3 regions of the Lentzea sp. NPDC092896 genome follow, and region 3 is predicted to be linked to each of the others. Evidence: riboswitches for the same ligand, from Rfam matches in the RefSeq annotation. Region 3 holds a riboswitch; each other region holds the start of a gene.
What was found. Region 3 has a riboswitch for glycine ahead of gcvP (aminomethyl-transferring glycine dehydrogenase). Riboswitches for the same ligand answer to the same signal wherever they lie in the genome.

Region 1 (7,826 bases), on a different contig from region 3:
GATCTGGTGCAGCACGTCCTCGGCCTGCTTGCCGTCGAGCTCGGAGTTGACCAGGTCGACGAGGACCAGGTGCACGTCGGTGCCCCCGGTCAGCACCTTCACGCCGGCGGCGGCGACGTCCGCCTGCGACAGACGCTCGGCCAGGATCCGCGAACCTTCCAGCGTGCGACGCTGACGGTCGGCGAACTCAGGCGAGGCGGCGTGCTTGAACGCCACGGCCTTCGCCGCGATGACGTGCTCCAGCGGACCGCCCTGCTGGCCGGGGAACACCGCCGAGTTGATCTTCTTCGCGATGTCGGCGTCGTTCGACAGGATCACGCCACCACGGGGACCGCCGAGGGTCTTGTGGGTCGTGGTCGTCGTGACGTGCGCGTGCGGCACGGGCGACGGGTGAAGGTCGGCGGCGACGAGGCCGGCGAAGTGCGCCATGTCGACCATCAGGTAGGCCTCGACCGAGTCCGCGATGCGGCGGAACTCGGCGAAGTCCAGCTGGCGCGGGTAGGCGGACCAGCCGGCCACGATCAACTTCGGGCGGTGCTCCTGGGCCAGGCGCTCGACCTCGGCCATGTCGACGCGGCCGTCCGAGTCCGCGACGTGGTACGGCACGACGTTGTAGAGCTTGCCGGAGAAGTTGATGCGCATGCCGTGCGTCAGGTGGCCGCCGTGCGCGAGGTCCAGTCCCAGGATCGTGTCGCCGGGCTGGAGCAGCGCGAACATCGCGGCCGCGTTGGCCTGCGCGCCCGAGTGCGGCTGGACGTTCGCGAAGCCCGCGCCGAAGAGCGACTTGATGCGCTCGATGGCGAGCCGCTCGACGACGTCCACGTGCTCGCAGCCGCCGTAGTAGCGACGGCCGGGGTAGCCCTCGGCGTACTTGTTCGTGAGGACGGAGCCCTGGGCCTGCAACACCGACACGGGCGTGAAGTTCTCCGAGGCGATCATCTCGAGAGTGCCCTGCTGGCGCGCCAACTCGGCCGCAACGGCTTCGGCGACCTCGGGGTCGTACTCCGCGAGGGAAGCGTTGAACTGGTCGGACATCTGGAGAATCTCCCTACTTGGCGCGCTTGTAGAACGGAAGTGCGACGACCTCGACCGGCTGCTTCTTGCCGCGGACGTCGACCAGCAGTGGGGTGCCGGGCTCGGCACTGGCCCGCGACACGTAGGCCATGGCGACGGAGTAGCCGAGGGTCGGGGACAGCGCGCCCGACGTCACCTCGCCCACGACCTCGTCGCCGTTGAGCACCGCGTAACCGTGGCGGGGGGCACGGCGTTCAGGGGTCTTCAGTCCGACCAGGACCGAGTCCACCCCGGACTCGGCGACCTTGGCCAGCGCGTCGCGGCCCACGAAGTCGCCCGGCTTGTCGAGCTTCACGACACGGCCCAGGTTCGCGTTGTACGGCGTCAGCGACGTCGTGAGCTCGTTGCCGTACAAGGGCATTCCGGCTTCGAGGCGCAACGTGTCGCGGCAGCCGAGCCCGCACGGCTTGAGCTCGTGCGCCTCGCCCGCGGACAGCAGCGCGGCCCAGACGGCCGGCGCGTCGGCGGGTGCGACGAAGAGCTCGAAGCCCTCCTCGCCCGTGTAACCCGTGCGCGCGAGCAACGCGTCGACTCCGGCCACGGTGGAAGGGTACGAGGCGTAGTACTTGACCGACGCCAGATCCGTCTCGGTCAGGCCGGACAGGATCTCGACGGACTTCGGGCCCTGGATCGCGATCAACGCGTAGTCGGTCGACTTGTCGGTGACGACCGTGTCGAACCCGGCTGCGCGCTCGACCAGTGCCTCAGCCACGACGGCGGCGTTGGAGGCGTTCGCGACGACCATGAACTCCTGGTCGCCCAGGCGGTACACGATCAGGTCGTCGAGCACGCCGCCGTCGGCCTGGGTGATCATCGTGTAGCGGGCCTTGCCGACGGCCAGCGCGGAGATGTGCCCGACCAGCGCGTAGTCGAGGGCCTCGCCCGCCTGCGGTCCGGTCAGGACGATCTCACCCATGTGCGTGAGGTCGAACAGGCCCGCGGTGGTGCGCACGGCGTGGTGCTCGGCGAGTTCGGACGAGTAGCGCAGCGGCATCCGCCAGCCCGCGAAGTCGGTGAACATCGCGCCGAGCTGCTCGTGCTCGGCGTTCAGAGGCGTGAGGCGGGACATCAGAACGCTCCTCCAGGGTGCGCCGAAGAGCCGGACGCGGCCGGCTGAGGCATCAGAAGAATGACACGATCCATCGGAGACTCCTCACTAGAGCGAGCCTCCCCCTCTGTCATGAGCCTGAGAGCTTCACCACCGAAGTGGCTTGCACCGTGGGCGAGGCTGCCGAGCAGCCTGCTTTCCAGAGTTGCCTTCGTCGCGCGGTACCTGTGCCTGAGAGATTCCGGGGAGGGATTGCTCCTTCGGCGCCCCTGCTGGAGGGGTCTCTTCCGCGCGACATCGACGGCCGTGTTCAGTTGGTAGCCCCAGACGCTAGCAGGCCAAACGTCACAGCGGCACGCCCTGCGCCGTCTTCTCGACCACCTTGCGCTCCGCCCAGAAGGACAGGAACGGGACCGTGCCCGCGAGCAGCACCAGCAGGGTGCCCTTGATCGACCAGCGCAGCTTCAGCGCCAGGTCGACGGAAATCACCAGGTAGATGGCGTAGAGGAAGCCGTGGATCGGGCCGACGACCTTCATCGCGCCACCCATGTCCGCGGCGTACTTGAGCACCATGGCCACGACCAGGAGCAGCAGGAAGACTCCGACCACGTAAGCCATGACCCTGAACCGGGTCAACGCACCCTTCATCTGCCCGCCTTCGCTCAACGACCGTCCCGCGCGTTGAGGTTCGCGAGCATGCGGTTGTAGGCCGCGAGCTCCGCGTCTTCTTCGTCGTCGAACTGCTCGACAGGCGCGGGTTTGACGGCGACAACGGTAGCCATCGGCTCCGGAGCAGGCGCAACCGGATCCTCGTCACGGCGCTGACGTGCCAGCCGACGGAACCGCCACACCATGAACAGGGGGAAGAGGCCGAAGAGCGGCCACTGCAGCACGTACCCGAGGTTCTGGAACGTGCCGCTGGCGGACTCGAAGCGCTGCCACTGCCACCAGGCGAGTCCGCAACAGGCGACCAGCGCCGCCAGACAGGCGAACGCGATCAGCACACGTTGGGGAGTAAGGAGGCCGCGCACGACCTCCACACTACTTGGGAGTCCTTCCGGGGGTCCGGGGACCGCCCCCGGCGAAAACACTCCGAGTCAGCTCCGGCGAGCGCGCTCCGCGAGCATGCGACGCCACTGACTTGGGTGGGTCTCCGGAAGGAGACCGCCCCGTGGGGTGTGAGGGCCTCGGCCCTCAGCGGAAACACGGCGAACGAACGTTGGCGAGCGCGCCCCGCACGAGCGCGCGTGCCCGTTCAACGAATGGATGCAGGGCTGCCGCCTCCGACAGCCCGGTCCACCTACGCCACGCCGTCCCGGCGCTGCCTCTGCAGACGAGCAACGCACCAGGCCGCGGCGGAGCCACGACGAAGGTGCTGGAGAACCGTCATCGGTCCCAGGCGCCTCCCGAGATCGGCAGGAGACAGGCCGGCCGCGCGGTAGTCGAGCGCGCGCTGGTCCAACGGGCTGATGCCCGCGTCCCACCACTGCTCGGCCTCGGCGACGTCGCCCACCAGCTGCCAGTAGCTCGCCGCGGCGGCGAGCAGTGCCTCGGGTGCCTCCGGCGCCCGCTTGCGCATCGCGGCCACGTAGGCCGGATCCGCCGAGTCGACCTTGACCAAGCCACGCGACCCACTCCTGCCTCCCCGCTGCACGGGGATGCCTGGCGCCGAGGGGGGAGCCTCCGCGAGCCACGCGTTCTTGATCCGGTTCACCTCCTGCATCTCTGCGTCATCAGACCGTTCAGCCGCCCACTGCTGCAACAGCTCGTGGACCCCGGAGTCCTCGACCATATGTGCCTCCTCGTCGGTCGGGGATCGGCCATTGCAGCGGAAGGTATTCGGTAGGTCTGACAATCGCCAGACCCTGAATCCCCAGAACACCCGTTACCAGTGCGTGATTGGCCTCATTCCACCCATCCGGCTCAACGCAGACGGCCGAAGATCACCCAACGTCACTAGCTGAGCGGGGTGGCCGTGCCGAAGAGGCTCCTGATGAAGGTGATGATCGACTCCGCGCCCTGACGAAGCCAGCCGAGAACCTGCTGCACCGCCGAGGCGGACTGCTCGGGCTGGGTGATCAGGAGGAACAGCACCAGCGCGACGCCCGCCAGCACTAGCACCTTCTTGAGGTTCACAGGTACCTCTCCGTCCGTGTGGTTCACCGGTCAGGCGGCGGACCGCCCGTGTCACCCGTCATGGTCCCTCATTCACCCTTGCGATGAACAACGACCACGCCCAACTCGTCCCAGGATCTACCTGGGACGCACGCCTGCGTGACGGCCAATGTCACCCGAATGGCGGCTAAAGAGGGGCCTCAACAGCGCCGATGTCCTGGGCACGAGGTGAACACGGACTCCCTCGCATCCCACAGCTTGGAAGAGAGACTGTTGCACCGGGGCTCACCCGGATGCCGAACTCACCCCATCACGCACCGTCACGCCTTCGTGGCGCTATTAATGCGCGTCCGACCATTATCCAATTACTCCAGACCGCCGCAGTTCCATAATTCGGTCGGCCGCCACACCCATGTCGGCAAGCACTTCCCCGGTGTTCGTTCCGGGCGAAACAGGAGCCGTGGGAACCGCCGCGGGAGTGCGGTCGAACCGGGGCGCCGGGGCCGGGTGCGGCGAGCCCGACACGTCCACGAAAGTGTCGCGGGCTGCGTTGTACGGGTGATGCGCCGCCTCGGCAGGAGTCAGCACCGGAGCCAGGCACGCGTCCGTGTCCCGCGCCAGGTCCGCCCACTCGTCCCGCGGCCGGGTCTTCACCGCCGCCGCGATGCGCTCCCGCAGCTCAGGCCAGTTCGCCGGATCGTTGCGCGAGGGCGCGTCCTCCAGGCCCAGCACGCGCACCAGGTCGGCGTAGAACTTCTCCTCCAGCGCGCCCACAGCCACGTACCGCCCGTCGGCGGCCTCGTAGACGTCGTAGAACGGCACTCCACCGTCGAGCATGTTCTCGCCGCGCCCGCCCGACCACATGCCGGCGGACCGCATCCCGTGCAGGAACGTCGTCAGCAACGCCGCCCCGTCGACCATCGCGGTGTCCACGACCTGGCCACGTCCGGAGCGCTCCCGTTCATACAGTGCGGCGAGCACGCCCAGCGCCAGCAGCAACCCTCCGCCGCCGAAGTCGCCCAGGAGGTTGATGGGGAACGACGGCGGCCCTCCTGCTCGTCCCAGCGGCTCCAGCGCACCCGCGACGGCGATGTAGTTGATGTCGTGGCCGGCGCGGTCGGCGAGCGGCCCGTCCTGGCCCCAGCCGGTCATGCGTCCATATACAAGGCGCGGGTTGCGGGCCAGGCACTGCGCGGGGCCGATGCCCAGCCGTTCGGTCACGCCCGGCCGGAAGCCCTCGATCAGCACGTCCGAGCGCTCGACCAGTCCGAGAACGAGCTCGGCACCCTCCGGCTTGCGCGTGTCGACGGCGATCGAGCGCCGGTTGCGGCCGAGGAAGTCGCCGGGGATCGTCTGCACGCTCCCCGGCTTGTGCACCTGGATCACGTCGGCACCGAGGTCGGCCAGCACCATCGCACCGAACGGCGCGGGCGCGAGGCCGGCGAGCTCGATGACGCGAAGTCCGGCGAGAGGCCCGCTCACAGGGACCTCGCGATGATTTCCTTCATGATCTCGTTCGTCCCGCCGTAGATCCGCTGCACGCGGGCGTCGGACCAGGCCCGTGCGATCGGGTACTCGTTCATGTAGCCGTAGCCGCCGAACAGCTGCACGCACTCGTCGACGACCTTGCTCAACCGGTCGCTGGCCCACCACTTCGCCATCGCCGCGGTCGGCACGTCCAGTTCGCCCTTCAGGTGCTTCTCGATGCACTCGTCGATGAAGGCCCTGGTCACGGCCGCCTCGGTGGCGCACTCGGCGAGCTTGAACCGGGTGTTCTGGAACTTGATCAGCTCCTTGCCGAACGCCTTGCGGTCCTTCACGTACTTCAGCGTGACGTCCACGGCGGCCTCGATGCCCGCGATGCAGCAGACGCCGATGATCAGGCGTTCCTGCGGCAACTGGTGCATCAACTGGACGAACCCGAGGCCCTCCTGGTCGCCCAGGAGGTGGGAGACCGGCACTCGGACGTCGTCGAAGAACAGCTCGGCGGTGTCCTGGCCCTTCATGCCGACCTTGTCGAGCACGCGGCCGCGCCGGATGTCGTTCTCCACGACGAGCAGCGAGATGCCCTGCGCGCCCTGGGCCGGGTCGGTCTTGGCGACGACGATGACCAGGTCGGCGTGCACGCCGTTGGTGATGAACGTCTTCGAGCCGTTGATGACGTACTCGTCGCCGTCCCTGATGGCCTTCGTCCGGATGCCCTGCAGGTCGGAGCCAGCACCGGGTTCGGTCATCGCGATCGCGCCGACGTACTCACCGGACGCGAGCTTGGGCAGCCAGCGCTGCTTCTGCTCCTCGGAGCCGTAGGAGTTGAGGTAGTGCGCCACGATGCCGCTGTGCACGCTGTTGCCCCACGAGCTGTCGCCGGCCCGTGCCTGCTCCTCCAGCAACACGGCCTCATGGGCGAACGTGCCGCCACCGCCGCCGTACTCCTCGGGGATGCTGATGCACAGCAGCCCGAGCTCACCGGCCTTGCGCCACAGGTCGCGATCGACCTGCTTCTGCTCGGCGAAGCGTTCCTGGTGCGGCGCGACCTCCTTCTCCATGAACGTGCGGGCGAGCTGGCGCAACTGGTCCAGGTCGCTGTCCATCCACCGCGATCGACGCTCTGCCATGCGGTCCACGAAACCACCGGGCGGTGATCCACGCCATGACCGCCGCGCCTGCACGGGCTCGGAAAACTGAGCGAAATTCCCACCCCGGTCGTCCAGACTGCCTCGTATGCAGATCCACCAGGTCATGCCGGACGAGTGGGAGCTCTGGCGTGACGTCCGCCTGGACGCGCTGGCCAGCGACCCCGAGGAGTTCGGCTCCACCCTGGCGCGCGAGCAGGCGTACACCGAGAACGAGTGGCGTGACCGCGCGGCCGAGGGCCTGAAGCTCGTCGTGCTCGACGGCCGTCCCGTCGCCCTGGTCGCCGCCACCGCGCAGCCGGAGGGGCTCTACCTCTACTCGATGTGGGTCCGCGACTCCCACCGCGGCCGTGGCGTGGGCGAGGCGCTGGTCAGGACGGTGCAGAAGTGGGCGGCAGAGGAAGGCTGGAAGATCGTGCGGCTGAGGGTCTACGACCACAACCTGCCTGCTCGCCGCCTCTACGAACGCCTGGGCTTCGTCGACACCGAGGAACCGGAGCACATGGAGTTCCGGGTGAGCTAATCGGTCACCCTTCACGGTCATGGCCAGCTCCAACGCGCGGGCCTAGCGTGGTGTCATGAGCGAAGCCTTGATCTTCGACGCGGTGCGCACGCCGCGCGGCAAGGGGAAGCGCGGGTCGCTGCACAGCGTCAAGCCCGTCGATCTGGCCGCCGGTGTGCTGCGCGCGCTGTCCGAACGCAACTCCCTCGACACCTCCGCGGTGGACGACGTCGTGTTCGGCGTGGTGTCTCCGCTCGGCGAGCAGGGCGGCGACATCGCCCGCACAGCGGTGCTGGCCGCCGGGTGGGACCAGCGTCCCGCCGGTGTGCAGCTCAACCGCTTCTGCGCGTCCGGGCTGGAGTCGGTGAACCTCGCCGCGGCCAAGGTCGCGTCCGGGTTCGAGGACCTGGTGGTGGCGGGCGGCGTCGAGTCGATGTCGCGCGTGCCGATGGGT
Region 2 (7,826 bases), on a different contig from region 3:
CGAAGTCCACGAAGAACTGTCCCAGCAGACCGGTCGCGAGCCCCCAGCCGAGCGCCAGCACCGCGGTGGGGATCAGCAGACCCCACCACAGGCCGGTCGTCGTCGTCTTGCGGAGCTCCGCCTGTACGAGGTTGCCCATCAGGCCCAACCACCCTGCTGTTGCTGCTGATACGGCGCCGGCGCGTGCCCGGCGTACTGGCCACTGGTGAGCTGGAAGAACAACCGCTCCAGGTCGACCTGCTCCTCCTGGATGCCGTAGATCGACACGCCGGCCTTCAACGCGCAGTCCGCCACGTACTTGGAGTCCACACCGGACACCGCGAGCCTGCCGTCCGGCAGCTGCTCGATCACCTGCACGCCTTCGGCGCGAAGAGCGTTCGCGAGCGCGTTGATGTCCGACGGCTGCACGAGAACGCGCCGTTGCTGCGACTGCCGCAACTGGTCCAGCGGCCCGTAGAACATCGTCTGCCCGCGCGAGATGATCACGACCTGGTCGACGGTCTGCTCGACCTCCGCCAGCAGGTGGCTGGAGATCAGCACCGTGCGACCCATGCGCGCGTACGACTGCAGGAACGTCCGCAGCCACGCGATGCCCTCGGGGTCGAGCCCGTTCGCCGGTTCGTCCAGCACGAGCACCTGCGGATCGCCGAGCAACGCCGTGGCCAGCGCCAGTCTCTGCTTCATGCCGAGCGAGAACCCGCCCACCTTGCGGTCGGAGGCGGTGCCCAGGCCGACCAGGCCGAGGACCTGGTCGGCCTGCGCGTCCGGCACGCCGATGGCCGACGCGTACACGCGCAGGTGGTTGCGGGCGGAGCGGGCGGGGTGGAACCCCTGCGCCTCCAGCACCGCGCCCACCACGCGGCCGGGCCGGCCGAGTTGGTGGAACGGTCGTCCGTTGATCGTCGCCGTGCCGCTCGTCGGCTTGACGAGACCCAGCAACATTCGCAGGGTCGTCGTCTTGCCGGCGCCGTTCGGGCCGAGGAAGCCCGTCACGCTGCCGGGGGACACGGTGAAGCTCAGGTTCTGCACCGCGGTCACTGAACCGAACTGCTTGGAGAGGTTCTGGACCGCGATGAGGCCGCTGCCGTCATGCATGCGGCCCATCCTGCCTGAAACGTCAGTCCGGCAAGGCGTGCTTGGGCCGAGACACGACGGGCGCGCGGTGCACGACCGACGGATCGTCGCGGAAGATCGGCAGTTCGGTGGTCATCTCGGCCGGAGTCTCCTCCGGCAGTTCAATGACACCTGATCGAGTGAAAGGGTTGCGCAACGGCCGGCGCCGCTCGCGGTGAGGCAGGCCCTCGCCGATCAGGTGCTGGTGCGCCATGTTCCAGATCTGGCACGGCCACCGGCGCCGGCGCAGCCAGCCGGGACAGGCCTTGCACCGGCCGTCCTCGTCGGGCTGGTGCACGGTCAGCAACAGCCGCCAGCCGTCCGCCAGGCGGTGGATCTCCGCACGGGCCAACGGAACCAGCGCCTCCGCTTCTCCGTGCTCTGCGACTTTGTCCAGCAGTGCCAGGCGTTGCAGCACCGCGTCGCGGAGGGTCTCGTCCATCACATCTTCGCCGTGGCCTGGTCGAGCAAAGAGCCCAGCCGACGCGTCTGAGTGGCGGACATCACAGCGGTCTCGCCAGGAGGCGTGACCAGCAGAACCCGGTCGTTCTCCACCAGAACGGTCATCGATCTGTCCCGACCGAACGGGTCGTGGCAGTGGATCCATCCCTGTGGTTCAGCCATGGAATCTCCCTTCGAGGGACACCCGACTCCGTCTTCATCGGCCGAACCCCCTGCTCGCCGCACCGGGAAACACCGAATTCACTCGTTTGCTGGACGGGCAGGACGCGGCCAGTGGTCCACTCGGGGAAACTTTTGGGTCGCGTTTCGGTGGGGGTGCTGGGCGCGCCTGCCCGAAGCCCGCTATATTTGGTCACGGCGGCCCCGCTCCCAGTGACCCCCAGGCTGGTTGAGCGCGGCCGCCCTTTACGTGGCGGGCTCCGGTGCTCATTGGTCTTCGACCAATTTCGCCGGAGCCCGCAGTGCTTGTCGGGGGACACCCCCGCGCCCCCGGGTCTTTCTCCCTCTTCCTTTTCCTTCGGATGTACTTCGCGCACGCTCTGCGCGAAATCCGTTGCGCCCCGCCCTCTCGTACGCTGTAAGTTCCTCGTACACCGTAAGGGGGAGGAACGATGACTTCGACGACCGAGAAGGTGGGGGTGCACCCGCACCCCCAACGCTGGGCCGTGCTCGGCGTGCTCTGTCTGTCCGTGATGGTCGTGGTGCTGGACAACACCGTGCTCAACGTGGCGATCCCGTCCATCTCGACGGGTTTGGACGCGAGCACCGCGGACATCCAGTGGATGATCAACGCCTACTCGCTGGCCTTGGCGGGCCTGCTGCTCACGACCGGATCGCTGAGCGACCGGTTCGGCCGCAAGCGCGCGCTTCTGGTGGGCCTGGCGCTGTTCGGCACCGGTAGCGCGGTCGCCGCCTACGCGGGCTCGTCCGAGGCGTTGATCGCGGCCCGCGGCTTCATGGGGATCGGCGCCGCGGTGCTGATGCCCGGCACGCTCGCCGTGCTGATGCAGTTGTTCGACGACAAGGAACGCCCCAAGGCCATCGGCATCTGGGCCGCCGTCACGAGTCTCGGCTTCGCGGCGGGGCCGGTGATCGGTGGCGCGCTGATCAAGCACTTCTGGTGGGGCTCGGTGTTCCTCATCAACGTGCCGGTGGCGATCCTCGCGATCGCGGCCGTCGCGCTGCTCGTGCCGGAGTCCAAGGACCCGACCGTGCGCAAACCGGACGTGCTCGGCTCGATCCTGTCGATCATCGGCATGGTGTCGATCGTCTACGCGGTGATCGAGGTGCCGGAGCACGGGTTCGGCTCGGCCGAGTTCGGCGTCCCCGTGGCGATCGGGCTCATCACCATGACCGGATTCGCGTTGTGGGAACGGCACACCGCCGATCCGATGCTCGATCTCGGGTTCTTCCGGAACCGCCGCTTCACCGGCGCGGTGGCGTCGGGCGTGCTCGCGGCGTTCGGCATGGCGGGCTCGCTCTTCCTGCTGACGCAACACCTTCAGGGCGTGCTCGGCTACAGCCCGTTGGAGGCGGGTGTGCGGGTGGCGCCGATGGCGATCGCGTTGCTCGTCACCAGCAACACGTTGGGACAGCTCGTGATGAAGCTCGGCACGGGCAGGGCGATGCTGCTGGGCATGACGATCGTCGCGGGCGGCGTGGCGCTGCTGTCGATCGGCACGACCTACCCGCCGACGCTGGCCGGGCTGATCCTCATCGGCGTGGGTGTCGGTGTGTCCCAACCGGTTGCGGTCAACGCGCTGATGGGCTCGATCCCGCCGGAACGCGCCGGAATCGCGTCCGGGCTGTCCGGCACGCTGACGGAGCTGGGTTCCTCGTTCGGCATCGCCGTACTGGGCGCGCTGCTGTCGGCACGGTTCGTGGCGTCGTTGCCGGACGGTGTACCAGGGCGGTCGCTCAGTGAGGCCTTGCACAGCGGTGCGGACATCACGGTCGTGCGCGAGGCGTTCTCCAACGGCATGAGCGTGAGTCTCGTGATCGGGGCGATCGCCGTGTTCCTGGGAGGTGTTGTGGCCAGCGTGCTGCTGCGGCGTGCTTAGGATCGGCCTGTGGAGAGCGTGTGGTTCGGCAAGCCCAGGCCCAGCAGCGGTCAGCCCCTCGGCCTGAGCCGGGAGGCGATCGTCCGCAAGGCGCTGGAGATGCTGGACCGGGACGGCATGCAGAAGCTGTCCATGCGCAAGCTCGCGGCGGAACTGGGCGCGGCGCCCATGTCGCTGTACTGGCACGTGCCGACCAAGGACGCGCTGATCGAGCTCTGCCTGGACGAGATCTACGGCGAGTTCCCGCTGCCGGGCCCCGAGGACGACTGGGAGACGGCTGTGCGCGCGATGATGCACGCGATGCGTCATCTCGCGCACAAGCACCCGTGGTGGGTCAGGGGCATCGGCGAGTTCAACAGCATCGGCCCGAAGGCCGTGGCGATGAGCGACGCGATGTTCGAACCGATGACGCGGGCAGGTCTGTCCCTGCCCGCGGCGGCGCGGTCGATCTCGACGATCTCCAGTTTCGCCATCGGGTACGCGATCGCCGAGGTCAACTTCGTGGCGCGCGGTGGGATGGACTCGCCGCCGCCGGACCTGCCGAAGATCGCGGACCTGTACCGGGAGAAGCACCCGAACTACGTGAGGATGCTGGACGAACCGGAGCTGTGGTCGTTGGAGGGACAGTTCGAGTTCGGACTGGACTGCGTGATCGACGGCATCAAGGCGCGCGTCGAGGCGCTCAGATAGGCGAAACCCCCGCAGCGATTGACGCGTGCGGGGGCCTCATTCATTCAGTTGGTCTTAGACGACGGTCTCCAGCGGCGTGTGCGCGAGGCCGGTCGCCTCGGCCACCGGGCCGTTGGTCAGCAGGCCGGCGTGGACGTTCAGGCCCAAGGCGAGCGAACGGTCGTCCTTGAGCGCCTTCTCCCAGCCCTTGTCGGCCAGCGCGACCGCGTACGGCAGCGTCACGTTGGTCAGCGCGTAGGTCGAGGTGCGCGGGACGGCGCCCGGCATGTTCGCCACGCAGTAGAACACCGAGTTGTGGACCTCGTAGGTCGGCTCGGCGTGCGTGGTGGCGCGGGAGTCCTCGAAGCAACCGCCCTGGTCGATGGCGATGTCGACGAGCACCGAACCCGGCTTCATGTCCGCGACCAGCGCGTTCGACACGAGCTTCGGGGCGGCGGCACCGGGGACGAGCACGGCGCCGATGACCAGGTCGGCCTCGCGGACGGCCTGCTCGATGGCGAACGAGTTCGAGGCGAGCGTGCGCAGGCGGCCCTGGAACTGGGCGTCGATCTGACGCAGGCGGTCGACGTTGGTGTCGAGGATCTGCACGTCCGCGCCCATGCCGACGGCGATGGTGGCGGCGTTGACGCCGGCCACGCCACCGCCGATGACGACCACGCGGGCCGGGGCGACACCGGGGACGCCGCCGGGCAGCACGCCGCGGCCACCGGAGGGCTTCATCAGCGAGAACGCGCCGACCTGCGGAGCCAGCCGGCCCGCGACCTCGGACATCGGGGCGAGCAGCGGCAGCGAGCGGTTCGGCAGCTGCACGGTCTCGTAGGCGATGGCCGTGGTGCCGGACGCCAGCAGCGCCTCGGTCAGCGGCCGGTCGGCGGCGAGGTGCAGGTACGTGAAGAGGGTCTGACCGGCGCGCAGACGCGGGTACTCCTCGGCGATCGGCTCCTTGACCTTGAGAACCAGGTCACCTTCCGCCCACACGTCGTCGGCGGTCGGGAGGATCTTGGCGCCCGCGGCGAGGTACTCCTCGTCGGTGATGGCGGAACCGAGACCGGCGCCCTGCTCGACGTACACGTCGTGGCCGCGGCTGGTCAGTTCGTGCGCACCGGCAGGCGTGAGAGCGACGCGGTACTCGTGGTTCTTGATCTCGCGAGGAACTGCGATCCGCACGATGACTCCTCCGTTCGGTGGGCCGACATCTCATAATGTGGGCCAGTCGGAAGGTCATGTCACTGTGCGGATCGCACTATCCGGTAACCCTCTGGTTGTTCATCTAGGACAGAGCGACCTGAGCCTCGTTCGCGTTCCACTCGACCGTCCCGCGTTGACACTCGGCGGGGGACGCACATAGCGTTCGCGCCGAGAACTGAACACCGGCCGCGGCGCGCAAGCGTCAGAACCCGAGTGGGAGAGACCTCGACGAACCGGTCGGGGCGCCGAAGGGGCAAGCTCCCGCACACTCTCAGGCAGCAAGACCGCTCGGGGTAGGCAACTCTGCACGGCGGAGGGGGCGCAAGTTTCCTGACCCGTCACAGCCAGAGGAGTCGCTGCCGTGGAGTTCCCCGAGAACCTGCTCTACACCGCCGAGCACGAGTGGGTCGACTGGACGCCGGGCACCCAGGACCCGCTGACCTGCGGAATCACCGAGTACGCCGCGGACGCGCTCGGCGACATCGTCTTCGTCCAGCTGCCCGACGTCGGTGCCAAGGTCGTCACCAACGCGGTCTGTGGCGAGTTGGAGTCCACCAAGTCCGTCAGCGACCTGTTCTCGCCCGTCACCGGTGAGGTGATCGAGGTCAACAGCGCCGTCGTGGACGACCCGGCGGTCGTGAACAGCGACCCGTACGGCGCCGGCTGGCTGTTCAAGGTCCGCGTCGAGTCGGCCGAGAACCTCCTCACGGCGGCCAAGTACGCCGAACTCACCAAGTCTGACTGACCGCTCCACCACCACGAGGGACTGATCAGTGGCGATCAGCGTTTTCGACCTGTTCTCCGTCGGCATCGGACCGTCCAGTTCACACACGGTCGGCCCGATGCGCGCGGCCGCGATGTTCGTCGAGAAGCTCGGCGCACGGGTGTCCGAAGTGGACCGCGTGCACGTCGAGCTGTTCGGCTCGCTCGGTGCGACCGGCCACGGCCACGGCAGCCCCAAGGCCGTGTTCCTGGGGCTGGAAGGTAACCATCCGGAAGAAGTCGATCCCACGGCCGCGGCCCACCGCGTCGAGGAGATCGTCTCCGGCAAACGGCTCAAGCTCGGCGGCGCGCACGAGATCGACTTCGTGCACGACCGCGACCTCGTCATGCACCGCCGCAAGTCACTCCCGTTGCACCCCAACGGGATGAGCTTCGAGGCGTTCGCGGGCGGCAAGTCGGTCGAGCACGCCGTCTACTACTCGATCGGCGGCGGGTTCGTCGTCGACGAGAACGCGTCGGGCACCGACCGCATCAAGCCGGACTCGACGCCGTTGGCCCATCCGTTCCTGACCGGCGACGAACTGCTCGCGCGCTGCCGCGAGACCGGCCTGTCGATCAGCGAGATCATGATGGCCAACGAGCTGTCGTGGCGCACCGAAGCCGAGGTCCGCCAAGGACTTCTGCACATCTGGCACGTCATGCAGGAGTGCGTCGAACGCGGCTGCAACGAGCACGGTGTCCTGCCCGGCGGCCTGAAGGTCCGCCGCCGCGCCGCCGAGATGCGCAAGACGCTGGAGAAGGAGCACTTCGTCACCGACCCGCTGCGGGTCATGGACTGGGTGACGCTCTTCGCGCTGGCCGTCAACGAGGAGAACGCGGCAGGCGGCCGTGTCGTCACCGCGCCGACCAACGGCGCGGCCGGCATCGTCCCGGCGGTCCTGCACTACTACACGAAGTTCGTGCCGGGAGCCTCCGACGACGGCGTGGTCCGGTTCCTGCTGACGGCCGGTGCGATCGGCGTGCTGTTCAAGGAGAACGCGTCGATCTCCGGCGCCGAGGTCGGCTGCCAGGGCGAGGTCGGCTCGGCCTGCTCGATGGCCGCCGGTGGCCTCGCCGAGGTGCTCGGCGGCACCCCCGAGCAGGTCGAGAACGCCGCCGAGATCGCCATGGAGCACAACCTCGGCCTCACGTGCGACCCGATCGGCGGTCTGGTGCAGATCCCGTGCATCGAACGCAACGCCGTCGCGTCGATCAAGGCCATCACGGCTGTGCGCATGGCTTTGCGCGGCGACGGCTCTCATTTCGTGTCGCTCGACAAGGTCATCAAGACCATGCGGGACACCGGCAAGGACATGTCGGTGAAGTACAAGGAGACAGCTCGCGGCGGACTCGCCGTGAACGTCATCGAGTGCTGAACTCCTCCGCGAACCAGTCGATCTGCAGGTACACGTCCTGCGCGGCCTCGCTGTCCATTTCGGACAGTCGGTCGCGCAGGGCGGGGCGGAACAGCCACTCCCGCATCTCCTCGCCGGGCGTGGGGTCCTCCCAGTCGAGCGTGTAGCCGTAGTCACCCTCGGTGGTGCACTGGAC
Region 3 (7,826 bases):
TCCGAACCTGCTCAGCGTGTTGCGGCTGGCCGGTGTTCCGCTCTTCCTCTACCTGTTGCTGGGACCCCGCGAAGACGGCTGGGCGATCCTCGTCCTCGTCTTCGCGGGCTTCTCCGACTGGCTGGACGGCAAGCTCGCGCGCTGGCTCAACCAGATGAGCAACCTCGGCGCGCTGCTCGATCCCGCCGCCGACCGCCTCTACGTGTTCTGCACGCTGCTGGCGTTCGTCATCAGGGACATCGTTCCGCTCTGGGTCGCCCTCGTGCTCGTGGGGCGAGAGATCGTCGTCGGCATCTGCCTGCTGATCCTGCGGCAACGGGGCTGGGGCCCGTTCGAGGTGACTTACCTGGGCAAGGCCGCGACCTTCAACCTGCTGTACGCCTTCCCCCTGCTGCTGCTCGCGCAGGGCGACTCGGCGTGGGCGCAGGCCGCCCAGCCGGTCGCCTACGCGTTCACGGTGTGGGGCGGGGCGCTCTACCTGTGGTCGGCGCTGCTGTACGTCTACCAGTTCTTCCTGGCCCTGCGGGGCACACCTCGCACGGTCGCGTGAAAAGATCACCCCATACAGGTTCAGCACGAGGAGCGCAGTCAGTTGATTCCCGAGGAGCTTCGTTACACCGAGGAGCACGAGTGGATCGCCGCCAGCGGCGAGAACACAGTGCGCGTCGGCATCACCGACTACGCCCAGGAACAGCTCGGTGACGTCGTCTTCGTCCAGCTGCCCGAGGTCGGCCACACCGTGGCGGCCGGCGACACGTTCGGCGAGGTCGAGTCCACCAAGAGCGTGTCCGACCTCTACTCGCCGCTCGACGGCGAGGTCGTCGCCATCAACGACGCGTTGGTCCAGACGCCGGACTCCGTCAACACCGATCCGTACGGCGAGGGCTGGATGGTCGAGATCAGGCTGAACGACCCCGAGGCGCTGGAAGGCCTGCTGGACGCGGAGGCGTACAAGGCCTTGGTGGAGAAGGAGTGACGTCGATCTTTCGCCGGATCTTCGGCCGGAAGGGGAGCCGCGCTGAAGGCGGTGACCCCAACGCGATAGGTTTTACCGGAAGTGACGGATCCAGCAGCAGGAGGAGAGCTCAGGTGAGCACGAACGACGGCCCAGGCGTTCCGCCGGAGCAGTCCCCGGAGCGGACCTCCGTCTTCCGGGCGGACTTCCTCCAGGAGATGGAAGGCACCCCCGCCCCGGAGCCGGCTGTTGCCGGTGTTGACGCCCTTCCCGCCGGTTCCGCGCTGCTCGTGGTGAAGCGCGGCCCGAACGCCGGTTCCCGGTTCTTGCTGGACCGTGACACGACGAGTGCGGGGCGCCACCCCGACAGCGACATCTTCCTGGACGACGTGACGGTCTCGCGCCGGCACGCCGAGTTCCGCCGGGAAAGCGGTGAGTTCGTCGTCATCGACGTGGGCAGCCTCAACGGCACCTACGTCAACCGTGAGCCGGTCGACCAGGCCGTCCTCGCGAACGGCGACGAGGTTCAGATCGGCAAGTTCCGTCTCGTCTTCCTGACGGGTCCTGGCTCCGCGGGAGCCTGACGCGTGACGGCCGGGCGGCCACAACGCGGGGTCTTGAGCATCGGAGCTGTGCTCGCACAGCTTCGACCCGAGTTCCCCGACGTCACCATCTCCAAGATCCGCTTCCTGGAAGCGGAGGGGCTGGTCCGCCCGGCACGCACCGCCTCCGGCTACCGCCAGTTCGCCGTGGCGGACGTCGAGAGGTTGCGGTTCGTGCTGTCCGCACAACGGGACAGGTACCTGCCGCTCAAAGTGATCCGCGAGCAGCTCGACTCCGTCCCCGAGGACGCCACGTCGCTGTCGCGGATCGATCTGCTGTCCCAGACCGGTTTCACCGCCGAGCAACTGTCCCAGCTGGAACGCGACGGTCTGCTGCGCCCCGGCCCCGGCGGCCGGTTCACCACCGAGGACATCACCGCGCTCCGCACGATCCGGACGATGACCGGGCTCGGCGTCGAGCGCGAACACCTGCGCGCGGTTCGCGCGGCAGCGGACCACGAGGTGGTCGTGCTGAAGTCTTTCTCAGATCCCGAGACGGTTCGGGAATTGGCTGACCTGTTCACCTCGTTGCACACGTTGTTGGTGAGAGCGGGCTTGCGGCAATCATCTTGATCACTTTCTGCCCGCAACAATTGAGCACACGGCCCGCTTGGCGGGTAGCGTCGAACGCATACGCCGGGGGATGCTCGGAGCGAACCGGGTACTCCCCAACGAGTCAGAGGGAGGCGAGACCCGATGAGTGAGATGCGCGTCGTGGGCGTCCGGGTGGAGCTGCCCCAGAACCAGCCGATCCTCCTGCTCCGTGAAACCGAGGGTGAGCGGTACCTGCCGATCTGGATCGGCTCTGTGGAGGCCACGGCGATCGCACTCGAACAACAGGGTGTCCGTCCTGCCCGTCCGCTCACGCACGACCTCCTCAAGGACGTCATCGGGGCACTGGGACGCAACCTCGAACAGGTGCGGATCACCGACCTGCAGGAGGGCACCTTCTTCGCCGAGCTCGTGTTCGACGGCGACGTGCGGGTGTCCGCGCGGCCGTCCGACTCGGTGGCGCTGGCGTTGCGCGTCGGCGTGCCCATCCACGCCGAGGAGTCCGTCCTGGCCGAGGCGGGCCTCATCATCCCGGACGAGCAGGAGGACGAGGTGGAGAAGTTCCGCGAGTTCCTCGACTCCGTCTCCCCGGAGGACTTCAGGGGCGCGGACACCTGAGTTTTCCGGGTGTCGCACTCCGTCTTGTATGGACCGTGAGTCAGTTCGTTTGGATGTCCCTCGATCGGACTACTTACGGTCGTTTTAATCGCTAAACGATCACTAAACGTCACCTGAACGTCCCGTTTCGGGTGACGGCATGACTCTCCACTTGAGGTTGAGGGTCGCCTCTCCCCGCGCGTCGCGTTGACCTGCCCTCGGACCGGTCCTACCGTCGAACTCGAGTGGACGTCGCTGGTTCGCGCGAGCTGACGTAGCGGCTTGACGGTCATGAGTTTCGTGGCCGTTCCGAGGGGAGGCAGGCGTGGTCGAGGAAGCGCCCTTGAGGGCCGAATCCGGGCTGCAGGGTGAACTGTTCCCGGACTCCTCGCTGCCGGACGAGCTCGTCGGTTACCGAGGACCCGCGGCGTGTCAGATCGCGGGGATCACGTACCGGCAGCTCGACTACTGGGCAAGGACCGGGCTGGTCGCGCCGACGATAAGGATGGCGCACGGCTCCGGGAGCCAGAGGCTGTACTCCTTCAAGGACATCCTGGTGCTCAAGGTCGTGAAGCGGCTGCTGGACACCGGTGTCTCCTTGCAGAACATCAGGGTCGCGGTCGACCACCTGCGCCGCCGCGGCGTGCAGGACCTGGCGCGCATCACGCTGTTCTCCGACGGCACCACCGTCTACGAGTGCACCTCGCCGGAAGAGGTCGTCGATCTGCTGCAGGGCGGTCAGGGCGTGTTCGGCATCGCGGTCAGCGGTGCGATGCGCGAGATCTCCGGCACGATCCACGAGTTCCCGGCCGAACGTGCGGACGGCGTCGAGATCGCCCCGATGACCGAGGACGAGCTGACCCGCCGGCGTCGCGAGCGCGCCACCGGCTGACCGGTTTCGGAAACGTGGCCGACTGGCGCCGTGGGATGGCCGGTCGGCGGCAGCGACCAGACCCCATCGGTCCCTAGCGTTCCCCGCATGACGATCACCCCCTCCTACCAGGTCGTGAAGGTGCTGGAAGCGGCGGCGCAGCGCGCGCTTCGGCTGGAGTTCGGCTTCCTCGGCACCGAGAACCTGCTGATCTCGCTGATCGACACCATCGGACCCGGCCGCAAGCTCGGCGTGAAGTCGCTGCGCGCCCAGGCGATGGCGCGAGGGGCAGAGCACTGGGCCGACGACGACGGTGGCGTCGTTCCCGAGGCTCATCCGGACGTCACGGCGTTGCTGAACGTCGCCTGCGACCGCCTGGTCATCGAGACCGTGCCGCCCGTCAGCCGTGCGCTGGAGGAGTGTCTGCTCGCGGCGGCCGCCCAGGCCGGCGACGGCGTGCTGACCACGACCCACCTCTCCCTCGCGTTGCTGGAGCAGGGTTCCGGACGTGCCGCCGACCTGTTCGTGCTGCGCGGAGCGGACGTCGACGCGATGGCCGCCGCTGTGCGAGCGGATGCCGCGCGGACCCACGCGGAGGTCGAGGAAGCGCCCGCCGTGCGGTTGCTGCGCAAGGCGGGAGCGTTGGAAGGGGAGTCCGGCGGCGGGTACGTGCGCTGGCTGGTGCGCTGGGTCGCGCGCGGCCAGGGGCTGGGAGGGCCGGTGCTGACCGTCGTGCGCAACGAGGCCGGACGGCTGGCCGTGGCCGCGAGGCGTGAAGTGTCGTCTCGAGACCTGGTGGAGGCGGTGCTGACGGTCGACCGCCAGTTGACGGTGGCGGGCAGGAAGCTGAAGCCGGAGTTCGAGTCGGGCGGGGCGGCGGCGTTGCGCGAGGCAGGAGTGGATCCGGCCGCGTTGCCCGGCGGCGGTCCGGTCGTGCGTGCGATGGAACGGGCGAAGCTCGTCGCGGCCCGGCGCGGAGACGCGGTCGTGGGCACCCGGCACCTCCTCGTGGCGGTGCGCGACGACCCGGCGGACCCCGTCGCGGGAGCGCTCGCCGGTCTTGGCACTGAGATGTAGGTCGCGTCCCTAGCGACTAGGTGGACTGCCTGCGGGTATTCTTCTCGGGTAGTCGCTGAACTCAGGCGGGAGAGACCGGGATCGAAGAGCCCGGCGCCGAAGGAGCAAGTCCCTCCCCGGGAACCTCTCAGGCATCCAGGACCGCCGAGTGAGACGCCTCTGGAAAGTGGATCTCTAGGGATCCCGCCGACGGTGAAAGCCCATCCTTACCGGTGGGTGAACCTCTCAGGCGCCCTTCGGGGTACGGACAGAGCGGGGAGGGCACCAGGACACGTGTGCCCGCAGCCCCCCGGAGGCGTTTGATGACGCAGGACCGCATTCCGCTCGCAGCTCTCGAGCACGGCACCCCGTTCGCCGACCGCCACGTCGGTCCGCGCCCCGCCGAACTCGCGCGCATCCTCGACGTCATCGGCGTCGGGTCGCTCGAGGAGCTGGCGCAGCACGCGGTGCCTTCGTCGATCCACGAGCGCGATCTCGTGCTGGACCTGCCCGCCCCGGCCACCGAGACCGAGGCGCTGGCCGAACTGCGTGAGCTCGCCTCGCAGAACCGCCCGATGACGCAGATGATCGGCCTCGGCTACTACGACACCGTGACGCCGGGCGTGATCCTGCGCAACGTGCTCGAGTCGCCCGCCTGGTACACCGCGTACACGCCGTACCAGCCGGAGATCTCGCAGGGCCGTCTCGAGGCGCTGCTGAACTTCCAGACCATGGTCGGCGACCTGACCGGCCTGCCGACCGCGAACGCGTCCATGCTGGACGAGTCGACCGCCGCCGCCGAGGCGATGACGCTGGTGCGCCGCGCGGGCAAGTCCAAGTCGAACAAGTTCGTCATCGACGCCGACACGCTGCCGCAGACGCTGGCCGTCATCGAGACGCGCGCCGAGCCGCTGGGCATCGAGATCGTCGTCGCCGACCTGTCGCAGGGCATCGAGGGCCTGGGCCTGGGCGGCGACTTCTACGGCGTGCTGCTGTCCTACCCCGGCGCCTCAGGTGTCGTGCGCGACCAGGCCGCGTTGATCGAGGAGATCCACGCCGCCGGTGCGCAGGCCGTCGTCGTCGCCGACCTGCTGGCGCTGACGCTGCTGCGCGCGCCGGGCGAGATCGGCGCGGACGTCGTCGTCGGCACCACGCAGCGCTTCGGCGTGCCGATCGGCTTCGGTGGCCCGCACGCCGGCTACATGGCCGTCCGGTCCGGCCTGGAGCGTCAGCTGCCCGGCCGCCTGGTCGGTGTCTCCGTCGACTCCGACGGCTCGCTGGCCTACCGCCTCGCGCTGCAGACGCGTGAGCAGCACATCCGCCGTGAGAAGGCCACGTCGAACATCTGCACCGCGCAGGTTCTTCTGGCCGTGATCGCGTCCATGTACGCCGTCTACCACGGTCCCGAGGGCCTGCGGTCGATCGCGACCCGCGTGCACCGCCTGGCCACCGTGCTCGCCACGGGCCTGTGCGAGGCCGGGCTCGACGTCGTGCACGGCGAGTTCTTCGACACCGTCCAGGTCCGCGTCGAGGGCCAGGCCGCCGCTGTCGTCGAGAAGGCGCGTGAGGCCGGCATCAACCTCCGCGAGGTCGACGACGACGTCGTGGCAATCGCTTGCGACGAGAAGACCACGCGTGCGCACATCGTCGCCGTGTGGAACGCCTTCGGTGTCACCGGGTCCGATGTGGACGCGATCGACGCCGACACCGCCGACGGCATCCCGGGCGACCTGCGCCGCACCTCGGACTACCTGACGCACCCGGTCTTCCACGCGCACCGCTCCGAGACCGCGCTGCTGCGCTACCTGCGCGCGCTGTCCGACAAGGACGTCGCGCTGGACCGCAGCATGATCCCGCTGGGCTCGTGCACGATGAAGCTGAACGCCACCGCGGAGATGGAGTCCATCACGTGGCCGGAGTTCTCGACGCTGCACCCGTTCGCGCCCGCCGAGGACGCCGCCGGTCTGCTGAAGATCGTGTCCGACCTGGAGGAGTGGCTCGCCGAGGTCACCGGCTACGACGCGGTGTCGTTGCAGCCCAACGCCGGTTCGCAGGGTGAGTTCGCCGGTCTGCTGGCGATCCGCGCCTACCACCGCGCCAACGGCAACGCCGACCGCGACGTCTGCCTGATCCCGTCGTCCGCGCACGGCACCAACGCCGCGTCCGCCGTCATGGCCGGCATGCGCGTCGTCGTCGTGAAGTGCGACGACAAGGGCAACATCGACATGGGCCACCTGCGTCAGACGGTCGCCGAGCACGCCGGCGACCTCGCCGCGATCATGATCACCTACCCGTCGACGCACGGCGTGTACGAGGACACCGTTCGCGAGGTCTGCGGCCTGGTCCACGACGCGGGCGGCCAGGTGTACGTCGACGGCGCGAACCTCAACGCGTTGATCGGCCTGGCCCGCTACGGCAAGTTCGGTTCGGACGTCTCGCACCTGAACCTGCACAAGACGTTCTGCATCCCGCACGGCGGCGGTGGCCCCGGCGTCGGCCCGATCGGCGTGAAGTCCCACCTCGCCCCGTTCCTGCCGAACCACCCGCTGCAGCCGACCGCGGGACCGGCCACCGGTGTCGGCCCGATCTCCGGCGCCCCGTGGGGTTCCGCGTCGATCCTGCCGATCTCGTGGGCGTACGTGCGCATGATGGGCGGCGACGGCCTGCGCCGCGCCACCCTGACCGCCGTGGCGGCCGCCAACTACGTCGCACGGCGCCTGGACGAGCACTACCCGGTCCTCTACACCGGCGAGGGCGGCTTCGTGGCCCACGAGTGCATCCTCGACCTGCGCCCGATCACCAAGGCCACCGGCGTGACGGTGGACGACGTGGCCAAGCGTCTCGCCGACTACGGCCTGCACGCCCCGACCATGTCGTTCCCGGTCGCCGGCACCCTGATGGTCGAGCCGACCGAGTCCGAGGACCTGGCCGAGATCGACAGGTTCATCGACGCCATGATCGCCATCAAGCACGAGATCGACCGCGTCGGCGCCGGCGACTGGCCCGTCGAGGACAACCCGCTGCGCAACGCCCCGCACACCGCGGCCTGCGTGACCGTCGGCGAGTGGAACCACCCGTACACCCGCGAGGAGGCCGTGTACCCGGCCGGTACCGGTGCTCCGAAGATCTGGCCGCCCGTCCGCCGCATCGACGGCGCGAAGGGCGACCGCAACCTGGTCTGCTCCTGCCCGCC

Region 1: linked by a shared signal. The riboswitch ahead of gcvT (glycine cleavage system aminomethyltransferase GcvT) and the one ahead of gcvP (aminomethyl-transferring glycine dehydrogenase) in region 3 are both predicted to bind glycine.
Region 2: linked by a shared signal. The riboswitch ahead of gcvH (glycine cleavage system protein GcvH) and the one ahead of gcvP (aminomethyl-transferring glycine dehydrogenase) in region 3 are both predicted to bind glycine.

Annotation. Positions count from the first base shown of each region.
Region 1 covers NZ_JBIVPX010000004.1:481,691-489,516, reverse strand. Annotated here, with positions in the region: gene glyA (serine hydroxymethyltransferase) at 1-1,035, opposite strand, end outside; gene gcvT (glycine cleavage system aminomethyltransferase GcvT) at 1,049-2,143, opposite strand; glycine riboswitch at 2,240-2,331, opposite strand; glycine riboswitch at 2,332-2,422, opposite strand; gene ACIQF0_RS23220 (DUF3817 domain-containing protein) at 2,468-2,770, opposite strand; gene ACIQF0_RS23215 (hypothetical protein) at 2,785-3,153, opposite strand; gene ACIQF0_RS23210 (transcriptional regulator) at 3,423-3,914, opposite strand; gene ACIQF0_RS23205 (hypothetical protein) at 4,079-4,258, opposite strand; gene ACIQF0_RS23200 (CaiB/BaiF CoA transferase family protein) at 4,595-5,719, opposite strand; gene ACIQF0_RS23195 (acyl-CoA dehydrogenase family protein) at 5,716-6,852, opposite strand; gene ACIQF0_RS23190 (GNAT family N-acetyltransferase) at 6,959-7,393, shown strand; gene ACIQF0_RS23185 (acetyl-CoA C-acetyltransferase) at 7,449-7,826, shown strand, end outside.
Region 2 covers NZ_JBIVPX010000009.1:86,765-94,590, forward strand. Annotated here, with positions in the region: gene ACIQF0_RS35325 (hypothetical protein) at 1-139, opposite strand, end outside; gene ACIQF0_RS35330 (ABC transporter ATP-binding protein) at 139-1,095, opposite strand; gene ACIQF0_RS35335 (hypothetical protein) at 1,118-1,555, opposite strand; gene ACIQF0_RS35340 (hypothetical protein) at 1,555-1,737, opposite strand; gene ACIQF0_RS35345 (MFS transporter) at 2,187-3,635, shown strand; gene ACIQF0_RS35350 (TetR/AcrR family transcriptional regulator) at 3,645-4,325, shown strand; gene ald (alanine dehydrogenase) at 4,380-5,492, opposite strand; glycine riboswitch at 5,718-5,810, shown strand; gene gcvH (glycine cleavage system protein GcvH) at 5,875-6,258, shown strand; gene ACIQF0_RS35365 (L-serine ammonia-lyase) at 6,287-7,651, shown strand; gene ACIQF0_RS35370 (hypothetical protein) at 7,638-7,826, opposite strand, start outside.
Region 3 covers NZ_JBIVPX010000005.1:123,354-131,179, forward strand. Annotated here, with positions in the region: gene ACIQF0_RS25105 (CDP-alcohol phosphatidyltransferase family protein) at 1-550, shown strand, start outside; gene gcvH (glycine cleavage system protein GcvH) at 593-976, shown strand; gene garA (glycogen accumulation regulator GarA) at 1,090-1,539, shown strand; gene ACIQF0_RS25120 (MerR family transcriptional regulator) at 1,573-2,130, shown strand; gene ACIQF0_RS25125 (bifunctional nuclease family protein) at 2,254-2,727, shown strand; gene ACIQF0_RS25130 (MerR family transcriptional regulator) at 3,032-3,598, shown strand; gene ACIQF0_RS25135 (Clp protease N-terminal domain-containing protein) at 3,686-4,654, shown strand; glycine riboswitch at 4,711-4,808, shown strand; glycine riboswitch at 4,812-4,907, shown strand; gene gcvP (aminomethyl-transferring glycine dehydrogenase) at 4,957-7,826, shown strand, end outside.